Regions from separate parts of the Bacillus sp. JJ1127 genome, predicted to be linked through region 3. Evidence: predicted binding sites of a transcription regulator. Region 3 holds the regulator's gene; each other region holds the start of a gene.
What was found. Region 3 encodes Rex, which represses fermentation and respiration genes when NADH is low (regulators of the CRP and FNR family bind a similar motif). Its sites were predicted from a motif close to TTGTGAAATATTTCACAA; they were not measured.
Positions count from the first base shown of each region.

Region 1: a site for Rex is predicted at 1,679-1,696, ahead of V7183_RS10250 (lactate permease LctP family transporter). Genes of this name have one in related genera too.
Region 2: a site for Rex is predicted at 3,871-3,888, ahead of adhE (bifunctional acetaldehyde-CoA/alcohol dehydrogenase). Genes of this name have one in related genera too.

Region 1 covers NZ_JBALQK010000088.1:13,555-18,504, reverse strand. The annotation lists gene V7183_RS10265 (acid-soluble spore protein H) at 1-122, opposite strand, end outside; gene V7183_RS10260 (ArsR/SmtB family transcription factor) at 237-524, opposite strand; gene V7183_RS10255 (TlpA disulfide reductase family protein) at 916-1,458, shown strand; gene V7183_RS10250 (lactate permease LctP family transporter) at 1,743-3,356, shown strand; gene aspA (aspartate ammonia-lyase) at 3,466-4,899, opposite strand.
Region 2 covers NZ_JBALQK010000043.1:43,791-49,262, forward strand. The annotation lists gene V7183_RS05400 (YrzA family protein) at 1-200, opposite strand, end outside; gene V7183_RS05405 (class I SAM-dependent methyltransferase) at 337-975, shown strand; gene mtnN (5'-methylthioadenosine/S-adenosylhomocysteine nucleosidase) at 990-1,685, shown strand; gene V7183_RS05415 (O-acetylserine dependent cystathionine beta-synthase) at 1,766-2,689, shown strand; gene V7183_RS05420 (bifunctional cystathionine gamma-lyase/homocysteine desulfhydrase) at 2,692-3,825, shown strand; gene adhE (bifunctional acetaldehyde-CoA/alcohol dehydrogenase) at 4,083-5,472, shown strand, end outside.
Region 3 covers NZ_JBALQK010000152.1:6,495-11,966, reverse strand. The annotation lists gene V7183_RS15725 (ABC-F family ATP-binding cassette domain-containing protein) at 1-1,384, opposite strand, end outside; gene V7183_RS15720 (redox-sensing transcriptional repressor Rex) at 1,571-2,200, shown strand; gene V7183_RS15715 (YdiK family protein) at 2,229-2,420, opposite strand; gene V7183_RS15710 (CPBP family intramembrane glutamic endopeptidase) at 2,417-3,166, opposite strand; gene groES (co-chaperone GroES) at 3,603-3,887, shown strand; gene groL (chaperonin GroEL) at 3,925-5,472, shown strand, end outside.

The sequences.
Region 1 (4,950 bases), on a different contig from region 3:
TCATGTACATCTGCAATTCCGCGCTCTTCATCACAACCTTCAATCCAAACTGGTACACCTTGATATGTAACATTGATTCGGCTTGAAGACGACAAAATTTGTTTCACACGCTTTATATCCATTAGTTTTCCTCCTTTTACTTATTCCCCCTTTTCTAGCTTGTCATATCCCGCCTAAATATATTCCATAAGAAAAGACGTATATTTCTATACGCCTTTTTCCAAGATATTCAAATTTTATGAAAATAATGTTTTTACAACTTCACTTACTTTGTCATTATGCACTTGATAATATACTTCTAAGCCACGTCTCTCAAAACGAACAACTTTATTCTGCTTTAATTTCGTTAAATGCTGTGAAACGGTCGATTGCGGAATTTCTAACACTTCCTGTAATTGCGTTACATTGCATGTTCCACGTTGCATAAGCTCCATTACTAAACGAAGACGTAGTGGATGAGCTAGCGCTCTCAACATTTGTACATCCTCTTCTGAAATACGACAATCAAATTGGTTTTGATTCATAAAGTTCCCCTCATTTTTTCATTTTTATATTTCTCTTTATTTATTTATATATTTGTCTTTATATTTCCTGTTACGACACAACTTTATCAACTTCAAACAATAAAATTATCTTCCTCCTTTTATCAACATACACTTCAGAAAAAATCCATGCTGATTTTGAATATTATACTATACGATATAGTGAAAAGCAAAACATACGGATAGGAATACTTTGCTTCACAAATGCTGTTTTATCAACCTTCTTGTCATATTTTTTCCTTCATACTTCTTCCTGTAATGATATTGTAAGATATTGTTCTTAAATGATATATCATTGTAAAATTGTTTGACCCTTAGCAATAGCTTTGTTACGATAAAAAGAGTGAAATTTTGGTAAGGAGGCTGATTCACAATTAAAAAGTGGTTCCTAATTGGCTTAATTAGTATTGCACTTGGTTGGACAATTATCCATAACTTTGTACTTAAGGATAAAGAAGAACAACATACTACAGCATCTGATCTTCGAATCGGAACAGAAATCGGCAACATTGCACCTAATTTTCTTCTACAAACAATTGATGGGAAAGAAGTTCATCTTTCCGATTATAAAGGAAAAAAGGTGATATTGAATTTTTGGGCAAGTTGGTGTGGCCCATGTAAGATAGAAATGCCTGATATTGAAAAGTTCTATAATGATACAAAAGAAGACAAAATTGAGATTGTTGCTGTAAATGCAACTGCTAGTGAACAAGATCCCGCTCATGTGAAACAATTCCTTCAAGAAAATAAATATACTTTCCCTGTTCTATTAGACACAAAAGGACAAGCAAATGCAACATATCAAATTATGAGTATTCCAACATCCTTTATTCTTGATACAGAAGGAGTTATTCGTTTTAAACATGTAGGACCGATGACATACGAAAATATGAAGGAATACACGAAGAATTTATAAAGTGAAACTTTAATCTTCCTTACTCATTTTTAAATCTTAGGATGGGGTTACTTATACATAGAAGAGTAAAAGAGTGCTCAAAAACAGATGGGCACTCTTTTTGTCCAGTTTATGAACAAAATGTAGCGGATTTTTTACAGATAACACTATTATGGAATAATAATACTTTTTTACGTTGACAATAGTGTTGAAGGAGAATATACTTAGCAATGTAAGTTGATTGTGAATTGTTTCACAAATAATGTGAATTCATTCACATATTATAGATAGGAGTTGTCATTATTATGAGTACTTGGACACAGATTTACGATCCTTTGAACAATATTTGGTTATCAGCACTTGTCGCTGCTCTTCCAATCTTATTTTTTGTTCTTTGTTTAACAGTATTTAAGATCAAAGGATACTTATCAGGACTTTATAGTGTAATTTTAGCAATCATTATTTCCATACTTGTTTACAAAATGCCTGCAACTATGGCGGTATCATCAGCTGCATTTGGAGTAGTAGCTGGATTTTATCCAATTTGTACAATCGTTATCGCAGCAATTTTCCTTTACAAACTAACTGTAAAAACTGAGCAATTTAACGTCATTCGTGATAGCATTTCTAGTATTACAAACGACCGTCGTCTTCAAGTCTTGTTAATCGCTTATTCTTTCGGTGCTTTCTTAGAAGGTGCAGCAGGTTTTGGTGTACCAGTTGCAATTACAGCAGCATTACTTGTAGGTATGGGCTTTAACCCATTAAAAGCAGCTGGTATTTGTTTAGTTGCTAATATTGCCGGTGGTGCGATGGGAGCAATGGGTATTCCAGTTACAGTACCTGCTCAATTAACACAAATAGATCCATTAATTGTTGGTCGTCAAACTGTAACATTATTACCTTTCATTAGCTTTGTACTACCATTCTTACTTGTTGCAATGGTAGATGGTATAAAAGGAATTAAAGAAACTTGGCAAGGTATCATTGTAAGTGGTGGTGCATTTGCTATTACACAATTTGTTGTAACATATTTCCTTGGTGCAGAACTTACTGATATTTTCGCAGCTGTAGTCAGCATGATTGCATTATCATTATTCTTACGTGTATGGCAGCCAAAATCTTCAACAAAAGAGAAAGAAAAGAAAAAAGAAAAACCTCATTATAATATGAAACAAATTTTATACGCTTGGTCACCATTTGTATTCTTAACTGCATTTGTAACAATTTTTAACTTAAAAGTAGTAAAAGCTTTATTCGCTCCAAACGGTGCATTAAGTAACTTAATATGGAATATTCAAGTACCTGGCCTGCACAATCACGTGATTAAAACAGCGCCAATTGTTAAAGCAGATACACCATTTGCAGCAATCTTTAAATTAGATGTATTCTCATCAACAACTACTGCTATTGTTCTTGCAATTATTGTATCTTTACTTGTATACCGCGTGAACGGTAAATTAGTAAAAGAATTAGCTATTGAAACATTAAAAGAGTTAAAAGCACCAATTTATACAATTTGTAGCGTAATCGCATTAGCATATGTAACAAACTATTCTGGTATGTCTTCAACTCTTGGATTAGCCTTATCATCTACTGGGAATATATTCCCAATCTTATCTCCGATCTTAGGTTGGATTGGCGTATTCATAACTGGTTCTGTAGTATCCAGCGGCTCTCTATTTGCACCTCTTCAAGCTGTTACAGCCGCTCAAATAAATATCGAGCCTTCTACTCTTGTTGCCTTAAACGTAGTCGGCGGTACAATGGCAAAAATGGTATCACCACAATCAGTTGCTGTAGCTTGCGCGGCAGTTGGAATAGTTGGTAAAGAATCAGAGCTATTTAAAATAACAATGAAATATAGCTTAATCTTCTTAGTAATTATTAGCTTACTGCAACTTAAATCTATATTTTAATATTTTTTAAAATCTGAAAACGATCCCTGACAAAGGGATCGTTTCTTCATTTTCTTTTCTAGACGAAATCATTCGAGATATTTGAATAAAAAATCCTGATACGTGTGTATCAGGATTTTTTATTCTTTAATAACGATGCACCTGCTATTTCAGGATGCGTCATTTCATGTGGATCTAAAATAATATCGAGCTCTTCTTCTGTTAAGACACCATGTTCTAAACAAAGTTCTCGAACTGATTTTCCTGTCGCAATAGCTTCACGAGCAATACGAGAAGCCGCTTCATATCCAATATGAGGGTTCACTGCTGTAATAATCCCAACGCTTTTTTCAACATATTGTTTCAGCAATTCTTCATTCGCAGTAATTCCCTCAATGCAATATTCACGGAATACACGGAATGCATTATTCATAATGCTAATGGATTGAATCAAATTAAAAACTAACACTGGTTCCATTACATTTAATTCTAGCTGCCCTGCTTCCGATGCTAAACAAATTGTATGGTCATTACCAATAACTTGGAATGCCACCTGGTTAATAACTTCTGCCATAACTGGATTTACTTTTCCTGGCATAATAGATGATCCTGGTTGACGAGCTGGCAATTGAATTTCAGCTAGTCCAACCCTTGGACCAGATGCCATAATGCGTAAGTCATTTGCAATCTTAGACATGTTCATCATACACACTTTCAGCGCTGCTGATACTTCTGTATACGCATCTGTATTTTGCGTTGCATCGACTAAATGCTCTGCACCTACAAGTGGAAAACCACTAAGATTTCGTAAATGATTTACAACTCGCTCAATATAAATAGGATTTGCATTTAACCCTGTTCCAACAGCCGTTGCTCCCATATTTACTTCATATAAGTGTTGACGAGACTGTTTAATTCGCTTTATATCACGCTCAAGTACACGACCATACGCTTCGAATTCTTGACCAAGACGAATTGGAACTGCATCTTGCAAATGAGTACGTCCCATTTTAATCACATGGTCAAATTCTTTTGCTTTATTAGTAAAAGCAAGATGAAGTTCCTCCATTGTAGCAAGTAACTCTTCCAGCATCATTAACGTTGCAATATGGATTCCTGTTGGAAATGCATCATTTGTTGATTGTGCCATATTTACATGTGTATTGGGACTAATTGTTGCATAATTTCCCTTTTCACACTTCATTCGTTCTAATGCACGGTTTGCAATTACTTCATTTGTATTCATATTAATTGAAGTTCCTGCCCCGCCCTGAATTGGATCTACAATAAACTGATCATGAAATTTTCCATCAACAATTTCCTGCGCAGCTTCCGCAATTTCTTTCCCAATATTTTCAGGTAAATAGCCCGTCTCCATATTTGCAAGTGCTGCCGCTTTTTTCACAATCGCCATAGCAGTAATGAGTGATTTATGAATACGATATCCCGTAATAGGAAAGTTTTCTACCGCACGCAATGTTTGAACACCATAATAAGCTTCATTTGGTACTTCTTTCTCACCTAAAAAATCTTTTTCTATCCGTATGTCTTTCGTTGCTATCATTTTCATCACCTATACTTTTCATTCTACCTCAATAATTTCCAAAGGTTTTTC
Region 2 (5,472 bases), on a different contig from region 3:
AATTTAAAATGAACAACAGCACTATAATAAGGTCTTTTGCTTTCAGGATCCATAATCATTTGATGAGAAATGTGATGAACTTCTAGCATAAGTGCTTTGTTATTATCAATTTGTTCGTTAATTTTCTTTTCTAAAGAAACTAAGTTTGCTGCCTCAAAAAATTCTACTTTATCTTCTAACATCTCAAAGGTAAATGACATAAAGACCGCCCCTCTCTACATAATCAAGTCTAGTGTAACAAAGAAAAGAAGGAAATACCATGTACATTTCGATTGACATTTTTACAAAGAAGGCATATCATACTGATAAAACCGATAAGAAAAAGGGGAATTCTTTATGGGTACAGAATTTAATGGTTTATTTGATGAATGGGCTCATACGTATGATTCATTCGTACAAGGCGAAGATATACAATATAAAGAAGTTTTCGCCCATTATGAGGACATTTTAGAGGATGTAGTAAACAAATCGTTTGGAAATGTATTAGAATTTGGTGTTGGTACTGGCAATTTAACAAATAAATTATTACTTGCCGGCCATACTGTTTACGGTATAGAACCGTCACGTGAAATGCGTGCTATTGCAAAAGAAAAATTGCCGAAAGAATTTTCAATTACAGAGGGAGATTTTCTCAAATTTGATGTCCCAGATACTATTGATACCATTGTAAGTACCTATGCATTTCATCATTTAACAGATGCTGAAAAAGATGTGGCAATTGCGAAATATAGTCAATTGTTGAACAAAGGTGGTAAAATAGTCTTTGCTGATACGATATTTGCAGATCAAGAAGCGTATGATAAAACTGTTGAAGCCGCAAAACAAAGAGGTTTTCATCAGTTAGCGAATGATTTGCAAACAGAATACTATACACGTATTCCGATCATGCAATCTATTTTTGAAAACAATGGCTTCCATGTAACGTTTTCGAGATTAAATCATTTCGTGTGGGTAATGGAGGCAACTAAGCAATAGAAAGAGGGATTAGATTGAGAATTGCTGTAATTGGAGCAATGGAAGAAGAAGTACGTATTTTACGTGACAAATTAGAACAGGCAGAAACAGAAATCGTTGCAGGTTGTGAATTCACGAAAGGGACATTAGCGGGACATGAAGTAATCTTGTTAAAGTCTGGTATCGGTAAAGTGAACGCAGCGATGTCAACGACAATTTTATTAGAGAGATACCAGCCTGAAAAAGTAATTAATACAGGTTCAGCTGGTGGATTCCACCAATCTTTAAATGTTGGGGATGTTGTTATCTCAACTGAAGTTCGCCATCATGACGTAGATGTAACTGCGTTTGATTATGAATATGGTCAAGTGCCAGGAATGCCGCCAGGATTTAAAGCTGATGAGGCATTAGTTGCATTAGCAGAGAAATGTATGAAAGCGGAAGAAAATATTCAAGTTGTGAAAGGGATGATTGCAACAGGTGATTCATTTATGAGTGATCCAAACCGAGTTGCAGCAATCCGTGATAAATTCGAAAACCTTTACGCAGTAGAAATGGAAGCTGCAGCGGTTGCACAAGTATGCCATCAATATGAAGTTCCATTTGTGATTATTCGTGCACTTTCTGATATTGCTGGTAAAGAGTCAAACGTTTCATTTGATCAATTTTTAGATCAAGCAGCTCTTCATTCTACAAACTTTATTGTAAAAGTACTAGAAGAGTTAAAATAATGTAACAAAAAGGCAACTGTCTCATATAAAGAAAATACAAACAGTTGCCTTTTTTTATTGGCAAATAAGGAGGAAACACGATGAAGGTGTATCGCGGGGTTCACGAATTAATCGGTCATACACCGATTGTAGAAATTACTCGCTTTTCACTTCCAGAGGGCGTTCGTTTATTTGCAAAGCTTGAATTTTATAATCCAGGTGGAAGCGTGAAAGATCGCTTAGGAAGAGAATTGATTGAAGATGCACTAGCAAAAGGGCTCGTGACACAAGGTGGAACGCTTATTGAGCCAACGGCGGGGAATACTGGTATTGGACTGGCACTTGCTGCACTAGAGCATAATTTACGTGTTATTGTTTGTGTGCCTGAGAAGTTTAGCGTTGAAAAACAAGAGCTAATGAAAGCACTCGGTGCAATGGTTGTGCATACATCAACTGAACAAGGGATGACTGGTGCAATTGCAAAGGCAAAAGAATTAGTAAGAGAAATTCCAAATTCATACTCTCCAAGTCAATTTGCAAATGATGCAAATCCACGCGCTTATTTCAAAACATTAGGCCCTGAGCTGTGGGAAGCATTGGATGGAGAAATTAACATATTTGTGGCAGGTGCAGGTACTGGTGGTACATTTATGGGGACTGCGTCTTATTTAAAAGAACAAAATCGTGAAATTAAAACAGTAATTGTAGAACCAGAAGGATCTATTTTAAATGGTGGTGAGGCTGGTTCACATGAAACAGAAGGAATTGGTCTTGAATTCATTCCACCATTTTTAAAACCGTCTTATTTTGATGAAATTTATACCATTTCTGATCGAAATGCATTTAGACGCGTGAAAGAGTTAGCACAGAAAGAAGGCCTTCTTGTTGGTAGTTCTTCAGGTGCGGCATTTCATGCAAGCCTATTAGAAGCTGAAAAGGCAAAACCAGGTACGAATATTGTCACGATTTTTCCAGATAGTAGTGAGCGTTATTTAAGCAAAGACATATACAAAGGATGGGAATAAAAATGAGAGCAAAAACAAAGTTAATTCATGGTATTCGCATAGGAGAACCCTCAACTGGATCTGTAAACGTACCAATTTATCAAACAAGTACGTATAGACAAGAAGCAGTTGGTAAACATCAAGGGTACGAATATTCACGTACAGGTAATCCAACGCGTGCAGCATTAGAAGAAATGATTGCTGTATTAGAAAACGGTCATGCAGGCTTTGCGTTTGGTTCAGGAATGGCTGCTATTACAGCAACGATTATGTTGTTTTCAAAAGGGGATCATGTCATTTTAACAGATGACGTTTATGGCGGAACATATCGTGTCATTACAAAAGTATTAAATCGCTTCGGTATTGAACATACATTTGTAGATACAACAAATGTAAATGAGGTAGCAGAGGCAGTTCGTCCGAATACGAAGGCAATCTATGTAGAAACACCAACAAACCCATTATTAAAAATTACGGATATTAAGCAAATTTCTACATTTGCAAAAGAAAAAGGTTTACTAACAATTATTGATAACACATTCATGACACCATACTGGCAGTCACCAATTTCTCTAGGGGCAGATATTGTACTTCATAGTGCAACGAAATATTTAGGTGGACATAGTGATGTTGTTGCTGGTTTAGTTGTTGTAAATAGCCCACAATTAGCAGAAGATCTTCATTTTGTACAAAACTCAACAGGTGGTATTCTTGGACCACAAGACAGCTTCTTATTACTTCGTGGTTTAAAAACATTAGGAATCCGTATGGAAGAGCATGAAACAAACTCACGTGCGATTGCTGAGTTTTTAAACAATCACCCAAAAATAAATAAAGTGTATTACCCAGGTCTTAAATCACATTCGAATCATGAATTAGCAAAAGAACAAGCAAATGGATATGGTGCGATTATTTCATTTGATGTGGACAGTGAAGAAACGTTAAATAAAGTGCTTGAGAAAGTACAGTACTTTACACTTGCTGAAAGTTTAGGCGCGGTCGAAAGTTTAATTTCTATTCCAGCACAAATGACACACGCATCTATTCCAGCGGATCGCCGCAAAGAGTTAGGAATTACAGATACATTAATTCGCATTTCTGTTGGCATTGAAGATGGCGAAGATTTAATTGAAGATTTAGCACAAGCGTTAGCATAATGAACAAGCACTGCTACATAGGGCGGTGCTTGTTTTTAGATCAGTTTGTGAAATATTTCACAAATTAGACACACACAAATAAAAATATTTCGTGTATATTAGATTCATGAAACAATGTTCACACATAAACTTGTGAAAAGTTTCACAAACAATGGGATTCATGTAGGAAAAGTAACTCTATTTTTTTACGCCAATATGGACTTATTAAGACCCTTAGGGACTATTTGGGTCCATATAGCAGAATAGGAGGAAATTACATGGTAGTCAAAGAGAAAGTTGTAAATGAAACGCAAGAAGTAACAGAAATGATTGAAACGTTAGTGAATAATGGTAAAAAATCTTTACAAGTATTAGAAGGTTTTACACAGGAACAAGTTGATAAAATTGTACATGAAATGGCACTTGCGGGTGTGGATCAACATATGCCGCTTGCGAAAATGGCTGTTGAAGAAACGGGACGCGGTGTATATGAGGATAAATGTATTAAAAATATTTTTGCAACTGAATATATCTGGAATAGCATAAAAAATGACAAAACAGTGGGAATTATTCGTGAGGATCCGCATGAGGAAGTAATAGAAATTGCAGAGCCGGTCGGTGTGGTTGCTGGGGTAACGCCAGTAACAAATCCAACTTCAACAACGATGTTTAAAGCGATCATTGCGATGAAAACAAGAAACCCAATTATTTTTGCATTCCACCCTTCAGCGCAGCAATGTTCTATCGCTGCTGCAAAAACAGTGCGCGATGCTGCAGTGAAAGCTGGTGCACCAGAGAACTGTATTCAATGGATTGAAAAGCCTTCTGTTGAGGCAACAAAACAATTAATGAATCATGAAGGTGTAGCGCTTGTTTTAGCAACTGGAGGAGCAGGAATGGTGAAATCAGCATATTCTACTGGTAAACCAGCTCTAGGAGTAGGACCAGGTAACGTTCCATGCTACATGGAAAAATCAGCGAACGTGAAACGTGCTGTAAATGATGTGATTTTATCGAAAACGTTTGATAACGGTATGATTTGTGCTTCTGAACAAGCAATTATCGTAGATAAAGAAATCTATAATGATGTGAAACAAGAAATGATAGCGAACAATTGTTACTTTGTAACAGAAGATGAACGAAAAAAATTAGAGAAACTTGTTATTAATGAGAATACATGTGCAGTAAATAGTGATATCGTTGGGAAATCGCCTTATTATATTGCGGCATTAGTAGGAATTACTGTACCAGAAGACACAAAGATGCTTGTAGCTGAAATTAAAGGAGTCGGCGCAGCTTATCCGTTATCTCGTGAAAAATTAAGTCCAGTATTAGCTTGTATAAAAGCAAATTCATTAGAAGAAGGATTGAAGCATTGTGAAAACATGTTAGAGCTTGGCGGTTTAGGACATTCTGCGGTTATTCACTCTACAAATCCGGAAATACAAAAACAGTTTGGCTTACGTATGAAAGCATGTCGTCTTATCGTAAATGCTCCGTCATCACAAGGCGGAATTGGTGATGTATATAATGCCTTCATTCCATCACTTACACTTGGATGCGGATCATACGGAAAGAACTCTGTATCTCAAAACGTAACAGCAACACATTTAATGAACGTAAAGAGACTTGCAAATAGAAAAAAGAATATGCAGTGGTTCAAGCTGC
Region 3 (5,472 bases):
TTAATTTCGCTAAGGCTAATCGTGCCTTTTGGCCGCCACTAAGAGAAGAAACAGGTTTTAATACATCATCTCCTGTGAATAAAAAATTACCGAGTATAGTACGAATTTCCTTTTCTGGCTGTAGTGGATAATCATCCCATAATTCATTTAAAACACGCTTAGACGATGTTAAGTTTGCCTGTTCTTGATCATAGTATCCAATAGATACATTCGAACCGAAAGAAACCTCACCGCTTAACGTGTGCAATTTATTCACAATTGATTTTAATAATGTAGATTTTCCAATCCCATTTGGTCCGACTAATGCAACACTATCACCACGGGTTAAGCGCATATTCACATGTTCAATAACAGGCTCATGGTCGTATCCAATTGAAACATCTTTTACTTGTAAGACGTCGTTACCACTTTGTTTCTCGATATCAAAGTGAAAGGATGCTGATTTAGAGTCACCTAATGGTCTAGTCAGTAATTCCATTCGATCTAATTGCTTACGGCGACTTTGTGCACGTTTTGTTGTAGATGCACGGGCGATATTCTTTTGGACAAAGTCTTCGAGTTTAGCAATTTCCTCTTGTTGCTTTTCATAACGCTTCATTTCCTGTTCATATAGTGCAGCTCTTAGCTCTAAATACTTACTGTAGTTACCAACATATCGTCTGCTTTCTTTATTAGAAATTTCATATACTTGTGTAACAAGCTTGTCTAAAAAGTAGCGATCGTGGGAAACAATTAGAATAGCTCCTGGATAGCCTTGTAAATATTGTTCAAGCCATGTTAGTGTATCGATGTCCAAATGGTTTGTTGGCTCATCCAAGATGAGTAAATCTGGTTTTGTTAATAATAATTTGCCGAGAGCCAATCGTGTTTTTTGGCCACCGCTTAATGTAGAAATTGTCGTTTGGTGTGTTTCGGTTGGAAAACCGAGACCACTTAAAATAGAACGAATATCAGCCTCATATTGATAACCGCCTTGATCTTTATAATCTAGTTGCAATTGATCATAATCAGCGAGTAATTTTTCGGACGTAGTAGCATTTGAAAAGTTCTCTTCTTGCCCCATTTCATGCTCTAGCCTTCGAAGTTTTTTCTCCATTTGCTGCAAGTGTGTAAAGACAGTTAGCATTTCATCCCAAATTGTTAAAGAAGTTTCGAGGCCGGTATTTTGAGCTAAATAACCAATTGAAACATCTTTTGGTTTTATAATTTCACCGCCATCATGAGATAACTCTCCGGCAATTATTTTTAATAATGTAGATTTTCCGGCTCCATTTCGTCCGACTAGTGCGATACGATCTTTCGTTTGAACCTCTAATTTAATGTTTGCAAGGATTGTTTCAGCACCGTATAATTTTGAAAGCCCATTCACTTGTAATAAAATCAATGTTTTCACCTCAAATAATTTCTTAACTTTGCCATGTTTATATTTCTCAATCATACTAAAAATAGTGTATAGTTTAAAATAAAGAGAGAATTCTTCTCTCTTTATTATACAAGGAAAGTCATAAGTGCTAAACTTTTCTATTTGTTTCAGGTATAGGAACAAAGATAGGAAGAGAGGAGAGGTTATATGGATCAACAGAAGATTCCACAGGCCACTGCCAAACGATTGCCTCTATACTATCGATTTATCCAAAACTTATCTCTTTCTGGTAAGCAACGTGTTTCATCAGCAGAATTGAGTGAAGCGGTGAAGGTAGACTCCGCGACGATTCGAAGAGATTTTTCATATTTTGGAGCGTTAGGAAAAAAAGGATATGGTTATAATGTGAATTATTTACTATCCTTTTTCCGTGAAACGCTCGATCAAGATGATATAACACGTGTGGCACTTATTGGAGTGGGTAATTTAGGGACCGCTTTCTTACATTACAATTTCACGAAAAATAATAATACAAAAATTGAAATGGCCTTTGATATCAATGAAGAGAAAGTTGGAAAAGAAATCGGAGGAATTCCTGTATATCATTTAGATGAACTAGAAGAGCGTCTAAAAAGTGATATACAAGTGGCAATATTAACAGTACCTGCTACCGTTGCACAAGCTGTGGCAGATCGATTGGCTGATACAGCTGTACACGGAATTTTAAATTTTACACCAGCACGATTAAACGTGTCAGAAAATATACGAATTCATCATATTGATTTAGCCGTAGAATTACAAACGCTTGTTTACTTTTTGAAAAATTATCCACAATAAAACGCAGAGGAAAATCCTCTGCGTTTTATTATTGTTTTTTCTTTGTAAATTTGACTAAGATAAGACGAAGTGCCAAATTAAAATCAATTGTTGCCATAGCTGCAAACAGTAGTGTCCAAGGGTTCCAGATTGTATCTGTAACGTTCATAATTGCGAGGCGTACAAAAACACATCCAAGCAGGAAATATAGTGCTGCCATGAACAATGGTGAGTTCCTCATATTAAAAATCCTCCGATAAAGCCTTGCATTTTTTCAGCTTCTTTAATCATTTCCTGTATTTGTTCATTACTCATTACGACTTGAATTAACGCGACCATTGTATTCATTGAAACATGGGCCATGATAGGGACAATAATCCGTCTCGTTTTTACATATAAAAATGCGAATACAAAACCCATGGAAGTGTATACCAATAGATGTGAAAAATCAAAGTGAATTGCTGCAAATACAAGCGAGCTAATAATAGCTGCAATAAAGAAGTTAAATTTCTTATACAATGTACCAAATAAAATTTTTCTAAACACAATCTCTTCTAAAATAGGTCCGATTATCGATATAACAATAAGGAACCATGGTGTAGTTCTTGCAATTTCCATTAAGTGTTCCGTGTTTTCGGAACCAGGCTTAATACCTAGTAAGCGCATTTCAATCGTGCCTGCAATTGTTTGGGAAAAGAGAGCTAAGAAGAAACCAATAAAGATCCAGCCAACTGCGGCAGGAATACTAGCACGTTTTGTATCTAAATGCCTCTCTCGAATATCTGTTCTAAGCAGAAAAAGTACAATACATAATGCAATAAAGAAGCTAATGATTGCCCAGTGACCAGTCACTAGTTGTATTTTTTCTTCTTGGGTGAATCCTCTATTATTATATAGTCCAGTTTTCACAAGAAGTGGTAATCCAACAATACCTGATAATTGCATAAGAATATATGTAACTATAATCCACCAATATTGTTTTTTCAAATTGGTTAACCATCCTTTCTAACCCTAGTTTATGAGATAAGGCGGGATAACATGTAAACATCCAGCCGAGTATACGTAATAACCATTCATATTATGATTTTTTTGTAAATCTTTCTTTGAAAATGAAATAGAAGACAGGAAAATGCTGTACTTATAGAGAAAACAATTTATGGCGTCTTTCATATTGTAACATACGATAAGTGGAAACGCCGATTCATATACGGAAGGCTTTCTTGAGAATAGTTACAACGATAATCAAGTTGTTCTTTTCTAGGAGGACGTATAGAAAAAGTGTATCTAGCAATTTGCGAAAAAATTATGATTTTTTTACTTGCAAAAGAAAATGAGATTATTTATTATTATAAGTGTGTTAGCACTCATGAGTCTTGAGTGCTAATAAAGGAAATTTACATAAAAAATGAGGAGGTTATTGTTCATGCTAAAGCCATTAGGTGATCGCGTTGTAATTGAGCTTGTTCAAGCAGAAGAAAAAACAGCAAGTGGTATTGTATTACCAGACACTGCAAAAGAAAAACCACAAGAGGGTAAAGTTATTGCAGTAGGTACTGGTCGAGTGCTTGAAAATGGTGAGCGTGTTGCTTTAGAGGTAGCTGCAGGTGATCTTATCATCTTCTCAAAATATGCAGGTACTGAAGTGAAATATGAAGGTACAGACTACTTGATTTTACGTGAAAGTGACATTTTAGCAGTTATCGGTTAATTATATACATTTTAAAAATCCAAGGGGGTCAAATATTATGGCAAAAGATATTAAATTTAGTGAAGAAGCACGTCGTTCGATGCTTCGCGGTGTCGACACTCTTGCAAATGCAGTAAAAGTAACGCTTGGACCAAAAGGTCGTAACGTTGTACTTGAGAAAAAATTCGGTTCACCACTTATTACAAATGATGGTGTAACAATCGCAAAAGAAATTGAATTAGAAGATGCATTCGAAAACATGGGTGCAAAATTAGTAGCAGAAGTTGCTAGCAAAACAAATGACGTAGCTGGTGACGGAACAACAACTGCGACTGTATTAGCACAAGCTATGATTCGTGAAGGCTTAAAAAACGTAACAGCTGGTGCGAACCCAATGGGTCTTCGTAAAGGTATCGAAAAAGCTGTTGTTGCAGCAGTAGAAGAATTAAAAACGATTTCTAAACCAATCGAAGGTAAATCTTCTATCGCGCAAGTAGCTGCTATTTCTGCTGATGATGAAGAAGTAGGTAAATTAATTGCTGAAGCAATGGAGCGCGTTGGTAACGACGGCGTTATTACATTAGAAGAATCTAAAGGATTCACAACAGAATTAGATGTAGTAGAAGGTATGCAATTTGATCGTGGATATGCATCTCCTTACATGATTACTGATTCTGACAAAATGGAAGCAGTACTTGATAACCCATATATCTTAATCACTGACAAAAAGATTTCTAACATCCAAGAAATCTTGCCAGTGTTAGAGCAAGTGGTACAACAAGGTAAACCACTTCTTATCATTGCAGAAGATGTAGAAGGCGAAGCTTTAGCTACATTAGTAGTAAACAAACTTCGTGGTACATTCAATGTAGTAGCTGTTAAAGCTCCTGGCTTTGGTGACCGTCGTAAAGCAATGCTAGAAGATATCGCAATCTTAACTGGTGGCGAAGTAATCACTGAAGAATTAGGACGTGACTTAAAATCGGCTACAGTTGCATCTTTAGGACGCGCTGGTAAAGTTGTTGTAACGAAAGAAAACACAACTGTAGTTGAAGGTGTAGGTAACACAGAACAAATCGAAGCTCGCATCGGTCAAATCCGTGCACAATTAGAAGAAACAACTTCTGAATTCGATCGTGAAAAATTACAAGAGCGTCTTGCTAAACTTGCAGGCGGCGTAGCAGTAATTAAAGTAGGTGCAGCAACTGAAACTGAGTTAAAAGAGCGTAAACTTCGCATTGAAGATGCACTTAACTCAACTCGTGCAGCAGTAGAAGAAGGTATTGTTGCAGGTGGCGGTACTTCACTTATGAACGTATACACTAAAGTGGCTGGTATTGCAGCTGAAGGCGACGAAGCAACAGGTATCAACATTGTACTTCGTGCATTAGAAGAGCCAGTTCGTCAAATCGCAATTAACGCTGGTCTAGAAGGATCTGTTGTTGTAGAACGCTTAAAAGGCGAAAAAGTAGGCGTTGGTTTCAACGCAGCAACAGGCGAATGGGTAAACATGCTTGAGTCTGGTATCGTAGACCCAGCAAAAGTAACTCGTTCTGCACTTCAAAACGCAGCATCTGTTGCAGCTATGTTCTTAACAACTGAAGCT